Regions from separate parts of the Streptomyces sp. NPDC048600 genome, predicted to be linked through region 1. Evidence: riboswitches for the same ligand, from Rfam matches in the RefSeq annotation. Region 1 holds a riboswitch; each other region holds the start of a gene.
What was found. Region 1 has a riboswitch for cyclic di-AMP ahead of ACZ6SQ_RS16410 (C40 family peptidase). Riboswitches for the same ligand answer to the same signal wherever they lie in the genome.
Positions count from the first base shown of each region.

Region 1 (3,131 bases):
GAGACCGTGGTGCCCGCGTTGACCTGGTCCCACGTGGTGCGCGGGAGGGTGACGCCGGCGGCCTTCCACGCGGCCCCGGTGAGGCCGGAGCAGTCGTAGGAGTCGGGCCCCGTGGCGCCCCACACGTACGGCTTGCCGATCTGGGTGCGGGCGAAGGCGACCGCCTTGTCGCCCTTGGTGGAGGTCGAGGTGTCCGGCGCGGGCGTGGACGGCGTCTCGGTGGTGCCGGTGGAGGGCGACGGAGCCGGGTCGGGCTGCGCCGCCTCCCGGGCAGCGGCCTCGGCGGCGGCCGCCTCCCGCTCGCGCTGCGCCTCGGCCTGCTGCGCGGCGAGCTCGGCGGCCTTGCGGGCGGCCTCCTCGCGCTTCTGCTCCTCGATCTGAGCGAGCCTGGCCTTCTCCTCGGCGGTCAGCTGCGACAGCAGCTCGCGCGCGTCGGAGAGCTTCTTCTGGACGGTCGCCTTGGCCGTCCTCAGCTCGGTCTGGGAGTCGGTCAGCGTCGCGAGGCTCTCGGTGGCCTCGCGGCGCTTCTCCATGGTCTCGGACTGCTGGGTGACGTAGTCGTCGACCGCGTCCTTCTGACGGCCGGTCAGCCGGTCCATCAGCTGGTTCTGGTCGAAGTAGTCCTGCGGGTCGTCGGCGAGGAGGAAGGTCGCCGTGTCCGGCGCGGCGGAGCCGGTGCGGTACTGGGCCGCGGCGAAGGAACCGAGTTCCTCGCGCGCGTCGTTGAGCTTCTGGGTGCGCTTGGCGACGTCGTCCAGGAGGGTGTCGACCTGCTTGCGCTGCTTGGTGGTCCGCTCCTTGGCGGAGTTGTACTTCTCGGTCGCCGACTCCGCCTGGCGGTAGAGATCGTCGACCTTCTTCTCGACCTCCTCCAGGCTCGGCCGGTCGTCGTCCGAGGGGGTGGCGTTGGCCGTCTGGGACAGCAGGGCCACGGAGGTGAGGGCCGCCGTGGCCAGGGCGGGGGTCCGTATGCCTGCGACACGCGTCCCGGCGGGACGCGGCTTGCGGTGCGACGCCAAGAGAGGCGACTCCTTCCATCGGCCGCCTACCGAGTTAGCTGTCGGGTTCGGGCGGGTGGTTCGGAAGGGTTGCCCTACGGCTCGCTCCCGCGAGGAAGTGAGCCGATTCACCCCGGGATCTGTGGGTCCCCGGCTCCGGCGGGCGTTCGGGCGCACCGGACTCGGCGGAGGCGGTACGGCCCGGCGTCGTTCGCCGGTGGGGGTCGTACGGCCTGCCCGGAACCGTAGCCAACTCGTGTGGTGCGTGTGAAGGTTGATGGGCGATATGCCCGATACATTTTTGTGACCTTGTCGCGCACGCGCTTGCTGTGCCGCAGGCTGTGTCACCGGCGCTACTTAGGGTGGTGGCGGGGAGTTCTCCGGACGGCGGCCGGTTGTCGGTGGGGGCCCCTAGACTCGGAGAGCGATGAGCAGCCTCTTTGACGACAGCTTCCTGGCGGACCTCCAGGCCCCTCGCGGGCACGAGGAGGAGCACCCGCCGCCGCCCGAGGACGAGCATGCTCCGGAGCGCGTTCCGGAGGATCTGTTCGGCGGGAAGTTCGACGTGCCCCCGGACCGGGACGACTACTACCGCGACGGCGCCCCGCGGCCGGTGATCGACGCGGCGGCCCTGCTGGACGGTCTCAACGACAACCAGCGTGCCGCGGTCGTCCACTCCGGCTCCCCGCTGCTGATCGTGGCCGGCGCCGGCTCCGGCAAGACCCGTGTGCTCACCCACCGCATCGCGCATCTGCTGGGCGAGCGCCATGTGCACCCGGGCCAGATCCTCGCGATCACCTTCACCAACAAGGCCGCGGGCGAGATGAAGGAGCGCGTCGAGCAGCTCGTCGGCCCGCGGGCGAACGCGATGTGGGTGATGACCTTCCACAGCGCGTGCGTGCGCATCCTGCGCCGCGAGTCCAAGAAGCTCGGCTTCACGTCGTCCTTCTCGATCTACGACGCCGCCGACTCCAAGCGCCTGATGGCCCTGGTCTGCCGCGACCTGGACCTCGACCCCAAGCGCTTCCCGCCGAAGTCCTTCAGCGCCAAGATCAGCAACCTGAAGAACGAGCTGATCGACGAGGAGGACTTCGCCGCCCAGGCGTCCGACGGCTTCGAGAAGACCCTCGCCCAGGCCTACGCGATGTACCAGTCGCGGCTGCGTGAGGCGAACGCCCTCGACTTCGACGACCTGATCATGACGACGGTCAATCTGCTGCGCGCCTTCCCCGACGTCGCCGAGCACTACCGCCGCCGCTTCCGCCACGTCCTGGTCGACGAGTACCAGGACACCAACCACGCCCAGTACGCCCTGGTGCGCGAGCTGGTGGGCACCAGGGAGCACCCGGTCGACGTACCGCCCAGCGAGTACGACGTGCCGCCCGCCGAGCTCTGCGTGGTGGGTGACGCCGACCAGTCGATCTACGCCTTCCGCGGCGCGACCATCCGCAACATCCTCCAGTTCGAGGAGGACTACCCGGACGCGACGACGATCCTGCTGGAGCAGAACTACCGCTCCACCCAGACGATCCTCTCCGCGGCCAACGCGGTCATCGAGCGCAACGAGTCCCGCCGTCCCAAGAACCTGTGGACCAACGCGGGCGCGGGCGCGCAGATCACCGGCTACGTGGCCGACACCGAGCACGATGAGGCGCAGTTCGTCGCCGACGAGATAGACCGCCTCACGGACTCGGGCGACGCGAAGGCAGGCGACGTCGCCGTCTTCTACCGCACCAACGCCCAGTCCCGGGTCTTCGAAGAGGTCTTCATCCGCGTCGGCCTGCCCTACAAGGTCGTCGGCGGCGTCCGCTTCTACGAGCGCAAGGAGGTCCGGGACGTCCTGGCCTACCTGCGGGTGCTGGCCAACCCGGAGGACTCCGTCCCGCTGCGCCGCATCCTGAACGTGCCCAAGCGCGGCATCGGTGAGCGCGCCGAGGCGATGATCGACGCCCTGTCCCAGCGGGAGAGGATCAGCTTCCCGCAGGCGCTCAAGCGCGTCGACGAGGCGTACGGCATGGCCGCCCGGTCGACCAACGCCGTCAAGCGGTTCAACACGCTGATGGAGGAGCTGCGGACGATCGTGGAGTCCGGCGCGGGACCGGCCACGGTCCTGGAGGCCGTCCTCGAACGCAC
Region 1 covers NZ_JBVJGZ010000010.1:139,626-142,756, reverse strand. Annotated here, with positions in the region: gene ACZ6SQ_RS16410 (C40 family peptidase) at 1-1,019, opposite strand, end outside; cyclic di-AMP (ydaO/yuaA leader) riboswitch at 1,027-1,196, opposite strand; gene pcrA (DNA helicase PcrA) at 1,426-3,131, shown strand, end outside.

Region 2 (3,131 bases), on a different contig from region 1:
GAGCTGCTGCACGAGCTCTGGGCCCGGCGCGAGGCGGCCCGCCCGGCACTCCGGTACGCGGTGAGGACGACTGCTCCCGCACCGCAGTACTACGGGCCCTACGGGTCCTTCGGGCACTACGGGTACGGCGTCCAGGGACTTCCCGGCGGCCGTCCCGTCCACAACCCGTACCGCACATGAGGAACCGGCAGCCCTGACGTCGGGGGGTTGTCGTCAGGACCGCCGGGGATTCGGGAAGTCCTCGGGCGATGTGCGCGCCGGGGCGCACGGCCGGGGACCTCCCGGGTCGTCAGGGGTTGAGGCCCTTGCTCTGGAGCCAGGCCATCGGGTCCACGTCGCCGTCGCCGGTGTGCACCTCGAGGTGCAGGTGCGGGCCGGTGACGTTGCCGGTGGCACCCACGCGTCCGATCACGTCACCGGTGTTGACCTGCTGGCCGACACTGACGTTGATCGAGGACTGGTGGGCATACCAGACCTCGGTGCCGTCCTCGAGGGTGAGGACGGTGCGGTAGCCGTAGGAACCGCTCCAGCCGGCCTCGGTGACCGTGCCGGTGTGGACGGCCTTCAGCGGGGTACCGGTGGGAGCGGCGAAGTCCAGGCCCGTGTGGTAGCCGGAGGACCACATGGAGCCGGCCTGTCCGAAGACGGAGGTGAGCGTGTACGAGGAGGTCGGCAGCGTGTACTGGCGGGCCAGCTCGGCGAGGCGCTCGGCCTCGGCCTTCTTGCGGGCCTCCTCCTCCGCGGCGGCCTTCTCGGCGGCGGCCTTGGCCTCCGCCTCCTTCTCGGCCTTGGCGGCGGCTTCGGCGGCCTGCTTCTCCGCGGCGGCCTGCGCGGCCTCGACGGCCCTGGCCTCGGCCTGGTCCTGCTGCTGCTCGGCCTGCGCCATGATGCGGGCGCGCAGGGCCTCACCGGCGTCGGCGGTGCCCTCGGTGGTGTCGGCCGCGGTGGTGCCGATCGAGCTGAGCGGGGACGCTGCCTGCGGCGTCTCCTCGACGGGCTCCTCGCCCGGCAGGAAGGAGCTGACGGAGGGCAGGTCGGGCATGGAGATGGCGACCGGCGGCTTGCCGGACTGGGCGCTGGCCATACCGCCGGCACCCACGGCGGCTATGACGCCGACGCCGAGGACGGTGGAGCTGCGGGCGAGACCGCCGCCGCGCTGCTTGGAGACCCGGTGCTTGCCGCGCACGGGACGGACGGAGTCCGCGGTGGGGTTCCACTCCTCCCACGGGCCGTCGTCGGTGCGGGGACCGCCGTAGACGAAGGTCTCGGTGTCGGCGGTGCGCTGGCCCGGCACGAACGGGGCTTGCGGGACAGGCGGGTTGGACGCCACGTGGGCGTGCTCCTTTCCTTCCTTCTCGCCTACCGGGTTAGCTGACGGGTTCGGAGCAGGAAGGTCTCCTACGCGCGTATATCTGCCGATTTCGCGGCGGATTACGCCCGATTCACCCCAAGTTGGTGGTTCCCCGGTTCCCTTGCGGGATTCGGCGCGTGCGCACGGAGCCGCCTCTTGTGACGGCTGGGACGACCGCGCTGCGTTATCGGACGTTAATAGAACCCGGTGCCTAATTCCAAGCCGTTCCGCTTGATCATTACAGTTTCTGGCCAGAACTTTCGGCCCATGAACGGCCAAAAACGGGCGACTTGACCGCGACTCGGTACCGTCCCAGTTTCTGACGGTGACTCAGATGTTATGCGGAGGGCAGTCGTCCGATCACCTGGGGTGACATCGGCCTCTCTCAGGTCCGCCCCCGCGCCACCGCTCCCGGCCGCCGTACGGCGAGCAGCGCCATGTCGTCGCCCAGCGCGCCCCCGGTGTGCCGGCGCACCTCCTCCACGACGGTCTGGAGCAGCCGCTCCGGCCCGCGGAAGACCCGGCCGGCGAGCCGCGCCGCGGGGTCGTAGAACACCCCCTCGGCGTCGCGCGCCTCGGACAGCCCGTCGGTGTGGAGCAGGAGCGTGGCCCCGGCGGGGAAGGGCCGTTGCTCGGCCCGCACCGGAAGGGGCTCCAGGTCGCCGAGGCCCAGCGGCAGCGCCGCGACACGGGGCTCCAGCGTGTGCAGGGTGCCGTCGGCGTGCAGCACGAGCGGGGGCGGATGCCCACGGTCGAGCAGGCGTACGATCCCGTCGCCGTGCGGGAGTTCGGCGAGCACGGCGGTCGTGAACCCCTCCTCGGCCTCCGGCCCGAGCCGCCGCCCCACATCGCGCTCCAGGGCCCGCTCCAGACGCTGGGCGACCGCCTCCAGCGTGGCCTCCTGCTCGGCCGCCTCCCGGAACGCCCCGATGACGACCGCGACCGCGGACACCGCGCCCATGCCCTTGCCGCGGACGTCCCCGACCACGAGCCGTACGCCGTGCGGGGTGTCCTGCACGGCGTACAGGTCGCCGCCGATGAAGGCGCCCTGCTGTGCGGCCTCGTAGCGGGCGGCGATCTCGAAGCGGCCGATCCGTCCGGGGGGTTCGGGCAGCACCGCGCGCTGGGCGGCCTCGGCGATCTCCCGCACGGAGGCGAGCCGCTCGCTGCTGCGGCGCACCAGGTTGTTGATGACGACGGCCAGGAAGGCCACGGTCCCCACGGTGATCTCCTCGGTGACCGACTCGGCCTCCAGCGCGATGCCGAGGAAGGCGTGCACCACCACCACGACCGCGAGCGCGACCAGGCCGGTGAGCAGCGTGCCGCGCCGGGAGTAGAGCGGAGCGGCGACCAGGGGCGCGGCGGTGAAGAAGGGGGCGGCCGTGTGCACGGAGGGGGTGAGCCAGTCGTAGACGGCCCCGACGCCGATCAGCAGGGCGGGCAGGGCGCGGACGAACGTCCGGGTCCAGGAGACCCGCCGTCGTTCGGCGGGCGGCGGGCCGACGCGCCGGCCGCGTGCACCGGCGCCCCTCTCCTCACCCGGCGCCACCCTGTCTCCCGCAGCCTTGGTCGCGGGCCGCCGCTCGGCCGCGTCCGTCCAGGGTCGCGGCCCCGGGCGGGGGCGGCGAGCGGGGGCGGTCCGACCGGGGGAGAAGGGGAGGGGGAAGCGAAGGGAGAACGACTCAGGGCCGGTGTCCGCATGGACACCGGCCCTGAGTCTTCAGTAGCGGGGACAGGATTTGAACCTGCGACCTCTGGGTTATGAGCCCAGCGAGCTACC
Region 2 covers NZ_JBVJGZ010000053.1:17,471-20,601, forward strand. Annotated here, with positions in the region: gene ACZ6SQ_RS37445 (PrsW family intramembrane metalloprotease) at 1-180, shown strand, start outside; gene ACZ6SQ_RS37450 (M23 family metallopeptidase) at 290-1,330, opposite strand; cyclic di-AMP (ydaO/yuaA leader) riboswitch at 1,342-1,497, opposite strand; gene ACZ6SQ_RS37455 (PP2C family protein-serine/threonine phosphatase) at 1,737-2,900, opposite strand; tRNA gene ACZ6SQ_RS37460 (tRNA-Met) at 3,076-3,131, opposite strand, start outside.
Region 2: linked by a shared signal. The riboswitch ahead of ACZ6SQ_RS37450 (M23 family metallopeptidase) and the one ahead of ACZ6SQ_RS16410 (C40 family peptidase) in region 1 are both predicted to bind cyclic di-AMP.

Region 3 (3,131 bases), on a different contig from region 1:
GCAGGTCGTCGCCGTCGAGGTGCTCCTGGACGCGCCGCTCGACGCCGAGCCGGCCGCCCAGGAGGGCGTGGCCACGATCATGGCCCGGGCCTTCTCCGAGGGCACCGACAAGCACTCCGCCGAGGACTTCGCGGCCGAGCTGGAGCGCTGCGGCGCCACCCTCGACTCGCACGCCGACCACCCGGGCGTCCGCCTCAGCCTGGAGGTTCCCGTCTCCCGGCTGGCCAAGGCGCTCGGCCTGCTCGCCGACGCGCTGCGGGCGCCCGCCTTCGCCGACAGCGAGATCGAGCGGCTGGTGACCAACCGTCTCGACGAGATCCCGCACGAGCTGGCCAACCCGGCCCGGCGCGCGGCCAAGGAGCTCTCCAAGGAGCTGTTCCCGGCCGACTCGCGCATGTCCCGCCCGCGCCAGGGCTCCGAGGAGACGGTCACCGCGATCGACTCCGCGGCCGTGCGCGCCTTCTACGAGCGGCACGTGCGCCCCGGCACGGCCACGGCGGTCGTGGTGGGCGACCTGGAGGGCGTCGACCTGGACGCGCTGCTCGGCGACACCCTGGGCGCCTGGACGGGCTCCAAGGCCGCGCCCCGGCCGGTCCCGGCGGTGACCGCCGACGACACCGGCCGGGTCGTCGTCGTGGACCGGCCCGGCGCCGTCCAGACGCAGTTGCTCATCGGCCGCGTCGGGTCCGACCGGCACGACCGCGTGTGGCCCGCGCAGGTCCTCGGCACGTACTGCCTGGGCGGTACCCTCACCTCCCGCCTGGACCGCGTCCTGCGCGAGGAGAAGGGCTACACCTACGGCGTGCGGTCGTTCGGCCAGGTGCTGCGCTCCGCGCCCGACGGCTCGGGCGTGTCGATGCTCGCCATCAGCGGTTCCGTCGACACCCCGAACACCGGCCCCGCCCTGGCGGACCTGTGGACGGTGCTGCGTACGCTCGCGGCGGAGGGCCTGACCGACGGCGAGCGGGACGTCGCGGTGCAGAACCTGGTCGGGGTGGCGCCGCTGAAGTACGAGACCGCCGCCGCGGTCGCGGGCACGCTGGCCGACCAGGTCGAGCAGCACCTGCCCGACGACTTCCAGGCGACGCTGTATCAGCAGCTCGCCGCCACCGGCACGGTGGAGGCCACGGCGGCCGTCGTGAACGCCTTCCCCGTGGACCGGCTGGTGACGGTCCTGGTCGGCGACGCGGCGGAGATCAAGGAGCCGGTCGAGGCCCTCGGGATCGGTGAAGTGACTGTCGTGGCGGCCGAGTAGGGACGTGACGGCACGCGCGCGTGGCGAGGAAGTCCGCGTCACGCGCGTGGGGTCCTGCGGTGACGAGCGCGAAGGACCCGAACGCGGACAATCCACGTCACGCGCGCGTGGGGCCCTGGTGACCGGAGTGTCACCAGGGCCCGTTTTTGTCTGTATTGGCAGTGGATTATGGGAGAGAAACCCCTTCTGCCCTGTGGCATGCGCTACAAATCCTCTGATCGGTTTGAGGATTGAAAGACGATCCCCTTAGCGTCATGCGGGCTGTTCGTCAGGCAGTGCGCCGCAGCCGCGGCACCGGACAGTCATCGCCGAGTCCCCCCACGGCGCGAGCCAGGGGAGCCGGGGACCCATCGAAGTCCCTGGGGTGAATCGGACGCCCGCGCGCAGGCGAGGGGGTCCGTAGGAGACCTTCCTGCTCCGAACCCGTCAGCTAACCCGGTAGGCGAGAAGGAAGGAAAGGACCAGCCACTACATGGCGTTCACCCGCGCCACCGGGAAGCACCGTCGTCCCAGCCGGATGCAGCGCGGCACCGTCCGCGCGGCGGGCGTCGCGGCGCTCGCCACCACCGGCGTCATCGGCACCCTGGCCGCTCCGGCCCTCGCCGCCGAGCAGCCCGAGGCCGAGCAGACCGGTCTGCTGCCGGTCATCACCCTCGGCGACTCGGTCGCCGACCAGATCGACGCCCAGGCCGACGCGCAGAAGCTGGCCGCCGAGAAGGCGCTCGCCGAGCAGCTTGCCGAGGCGGCCGCCAAGAAGCGCGCCGAGGAGCGTGCGGAGGCGGCCCGCGAGGCCGAGGAGCGCGCCGCCCGCGAGGCCGAGCGCAAGCGCCTCAACACCTTCGTGTCGCCGATCGCCGACTCCTACGTCTCCACCGGCTACCGCACCGGCGGCGCCGTGTGGTCCTCCGGCAGCCACACCGGTGTCGACTTCCACGCCGCCAGCGGCACGGTCGTCCAGGCCGTCGGCATGGGCACCGTCGTCGAGGCGGGCTGGGGCGGCGCGTACGGCAACCAGGTGGTCGTCCGGATGCACGACGGCACCTACACCCAGTACGGCCACCTGTCCTCCATCGCCGTCGCGGTGGGCCAGTCGGTCGTCCCGGGCCAGCAGCTGGGACTGTCCGGCGCCACCGGCAACGTCACCGGCGCGCATCTGCACTTCGAGGCCCGCACGGGCGAGGAGTACGGCTCGGACATCGATCCGATCTCCTACCTGCGCTCGCACGGCGTGAACATCTGATCCCCGTGTCCGCGCCCACGTGGGCACCGCGCAGCGGGTGACCACGTACGCCGCACCGAAAGCCCCGGCCGTCACGGCCGGGGCTTTCGGCGTTCCCGCCCCGCCCCCGGAGGGCGCCGCCCCTGTAGCCCAGGTGTTCGCCGCCCGTCGCCGGAGCGTTCGATTCGGCCGTCCGGAGGCGGTCGTATGTCCAAAAAATATTCATGGATTCCGGCCTGCCTTCGGAAATTCGGCGTGATTGCAATAGAGTCGCTGAACACACGTCAATCGTCGACGTTTCACGGGGATTAATGCGGAGGTCGGTCATGCGTGTTCCGGCGCACTCGGTGTGCACGGCGATCCGGGACGACATCGTCGCGGGTGTCTACGAACGCGGCGGCCGGCTCACCGAGGAAGTGCTGGCGAAGCGCTACGGCGTCTCGCGCGTCCCCGTCCGGGAGGCCCTGCGCACGCTGGAGGCGGAGGGGTTCGTGGTGACCCGTCGGCACGCGGGCGCCTGTGTCGCCGAACCCACCGAGCAGGAGGCCGCGGACCTGCTGGAGATGCGCATGCTGCTGGAGCCGCTCGGCGCCTCCCGGGCCGCGCAGCGCCGCACCGAGGCCCATCTGAAGGTGCTGCGCGGTCTGGTGCGGCTGG
Region 3 covers NZ_JBVJGZ010000020.1:41,542-44,672, forward strand. Annotated here, with positions in the region: gene ACZ6SQ_RS25260 (M16 family metallopeptidase) at 1-1,255, shown strand, start outside; cyclic di-AMP (ydaO/yuaA leader) riboswitch at 1,552-1,714, shown strand; gene ACZ6SQ_RS25265 (M23 family metallopeptidase) at 1,728-2,495, shown strand; gene ACZ6SQ_RS25270 (GntR family transcriptional regulator) at 2,801-3,131, shown strand, end outside.
Region 3: linked by a shared signal. The riboswitch ahead of ACZ6SQ_RS25265 (M23 family metallopeptidase) and the one ahead of ACZ6SQ_RS16410 (C40 family peptidase) in region 1 are both predicted to bind cyclic di-AMP.

Region 4 (3,131 bases), on a different contig from region 1:
GCCTAACCGGCTCCGGCCGATCGGCCAGCCGATGGCTCATCACGTGGACGGAACCGAGAGTAAATTGTTTCCGAACGGAACAAAAGCTTTCCCGGATACGTCTCCGAACTTGGCGGAAACGGGGCCGGAGGCGGGGGTGGGCGACCGAGGGGTGGCTCGGGGGCCGTCGCCGGTGGCGGCGGAGCGGCTCGGTGGGGTGGGTCTGCGGGGTGGGCCTGCGGGGTGGGCCTGTGGGGTGGGCCTGTGCGGGCGAGGTGTCGCGGGTGGCGCCGAGCGGCTCGGGGCGGGCGCGCCGCGGGCGGGACAGGCGTCCGGACATGACTCCGCCCCGGCGCGTACGGGGGAAGACGCGCCGGGGCGGAGATATGGGGGACGGGGGCGGCACCGTCAGGCCGGGAGGCCTGTGGGGACGGGCGACCCCGCGGGCCGGGACGGCCGGTGGGGGGAGACGGGGCGGAGGTGACCCAACGGACCCGGGGGTCCGTGGGGGCGGGGTGACCTCGTGACGCCGAGGACGTCCCGGGGGCCCGGGGGCTTGAGCGGCCCTGGGACCCGGGGCCTGAGCGGCCCTGGGGATGGGAGCGGCCCTGGGGGATCGAGAGCGGTCCGGGGCGGTCCGGGCCGTCCGGTGGGGGCCGGGACAGTCCGGGGGCCGGGTGCGGCCGGGGCCCGGTGGGGGCCGGGCCGCGGCGGCCGCGCGGCGGACTACTTCAGGTGCAGCTGCTGACCCGGGTAGATGAAGTCCGCGTCGTCGACGATGTCCTGGTTCAGCTTGAACAGCTTCTGCCAGCCACCCTTGACCTTGTGCTTCTCGGCGATCGCGCTGAGGCTGTCGCCCTTGACGACCTTGTACTCGCCGTCACCCTTCTTGACCTTCTTGCCGGTCGGGGTGGTGACGGTCTTCTTCGCGGCCGACTTCTTGACGGCGGGGCGCTCCTGCGAACGGGAGGCGCTCTGCTGCTCGGTCGAGCGGGTGTCGGTGCTGGTGCTCGGCTGCGACTCCGGCTGCGCGGGGGCGGCCGGGGCGGCGGAGCCACCGTCGTACGCGGCGCTCGACAGGCCGACGCCGCAGACCGGCCAGGCACCCTTGCCCTGGCCCGCGAGGACCTTCTCGGCGATCTGGATCTGCTGGGACTTGCTCGCCTGGTCGGCGGTGGCGGCGTACTGCGTGCCGCCGTAGGCGGCCCAGGTGGAGGCCGAGAACTGGAGACCGCCGTAGTAGCCGTTGCCGGTGTTGATGGACCAGTTGCCACCGGACTCGCACTGGGCGACGGCGTCCCACTCGGAGGACGTGGCGGCGGAGGCGCCGCCGGCCGCGATCAGCGGGGCGGCGACCGCGGCGCCGGTCACACCGGCGATGGCGATGGCGCGAGTGGCCTTGGACGGACGACGGTGCTTGCCCTTGCCGGAAAACAGCATGGAGGATCCCCTCACCGACGCCTGCGAGGTGAGCTGTCGGGTTCGGGCCGGTTGAGTTGCCCGGCCGCGCACTCCTCGGTGCGCGGCTTCACCCCAAGCCGGTTCCGGCGTCGAGTCACCTCAACTGCCGGGCCCGGCACTTACCTTGGGTCCCCCGCTCCTGCCTACGGCGCTTACGCGACGACTGTTCCCGGATGGCGCCGCTGGCAGGATTCGGCGTTGCGGCGACCGGGGCTCACGTTGGCGAGCGGTCACGACCGTAGACACGCGATCGGCGGAATTTCAAAGACGATCAGGGCGTCTGAGACTCATCCCACACTTTCACCAAAACGGACATTAGCCATCGAACCGTGACGTGAACTCCCGCTACTTTTCGCCCGGTTCGACACCTACCGCAAGCTTCTGACCGGGCACGATGAGGTTCGGATCGACACCGATCGTCTCGCGGTTACCGGCGTACAGCTCCGACCATCCGCCCTGGAGCTCAAGGGAGTCGGCGATGCCCCAGAGACTGTCGCCCTCCCGGACGGTGTACTCGCCGTCGGCGGCGTCACGCGCGGCAGCGCCGCTGCGCGAGGCGTGACGGCCCGCCGTGTCGCCGTTGCGGCCGTCCTCGGCGGCCACCTCGCCGTCGGCACCCGCACCCTCCTCGGCGCTCGCGCCCCGATGCCGACCGGTACCGTCCCCGGCCGAACTGTCCGAAGAGGCACCGTTCTCGCCGGACTTGTCCGAATCCTCGGAGTCACCCGCCCCGGAGCCGTCGGCCTCCCGGGACGGACTCGACGACGCGGAGCCGGTTCCGTCGGCCTCGGAGTCGGAGTCCGAAGTGGCGGAACTGTCCGACTTGGTCGAGTTGCTCGAATTGCCCGAACCGGTCTCCGAGGAGCCGGAGTCACCGTCCGAGTCGTCGCCCGAGCCCGAACCCGACGAACCCGACGAATCGGAAGTGTCGGTCAATCCCGAAAGTCCCGAACCATCCCCGTCGACGCCGGTGTCGGCGTCCGCCTGGCCCGAGTCGGCCGTGAGCCCCACGAGCGGACCGCACGTCGGCCACGCCGCGACACCCTGGTCCGCGAGAACGCGCTCGGCGACGGCTATCTGCTGACGCCGGCTCGCCTGGTCGGGACCCGGGGCGTACTCCAGCCCGCCGTAGCTGTCCCAGTCGAGCTGGCTCAGCCTCAGCCCGCCGTACTGTCCGTACCCGTCGTTCGCGCTCCACGCCCCTCCCGTCTCGCACTCCGCGACCCGGTCCCAGGTGGAAGCGTCCGCCGCGCTCGCGCCGGAGGCGCCCAGCAGCGGGATGGCGATGGCAGAGCCGGTCACTCCTGCCGCGACGACAAGAGCCGGAGCCTGACGGGGGCGACGGTGACGACCGTTCCCGGAGAGCATGCGGAGACCTTTCGGGCGACAGCAACGACCTGCACGGCGGGTACTGCGAGGCGCCGCGCTGATGGGTGAACGTATAGGCAGACGATCACTTGTCACAAGTTCATGCCGCGCAGATCACGTGAAGATCACAGTGTTGATGGTGTGTCACATTTGCCCGCGTCAGTTCCGTACGGCGGACGGCACGGTCGGGTTGCCCCGGTCTATAGGGATTGGCGCACCTGGTCGGCCGGTTCCGGCGGGTCCACGGGCGTGAACTCGACCGGCAGTGTGCGCAGGCCCCGCATGATGAGGCCGCCGCGCCAGCGCAACTCCTCCGGATCCGC
Region 4 covers NZ_JBVJGZ010000017.1:69,385-72,515, forward strand. Annotated here, with positions in the region: gene ACZ6SQ_RS22940 (transglycosylase family protein) at 706-1,419, opposite strand; cyclic di-AMP (ydaO/yuaA leader) riboswitch at 1,423-1,601, opposite strand; gene ACZ6SQ_RS22945 (LysM peptidoglycan-binding domain-containing protein) at 1,786-2,808, opposite strand; gene ACZ6SQ_RS22950 (cytochrome P450 family protein) at 3,009-3,131, opposite strand, start outside.
Region 4: linked by a shared signal. The riboswitch ahead of ACZ6SQ_RS22940 (transglycosylase family protein) and the one ahead of ACZ6SQ_RS16410 (C40 family peptidase) in region 1 are both predicted to bind cyclic di-AMP.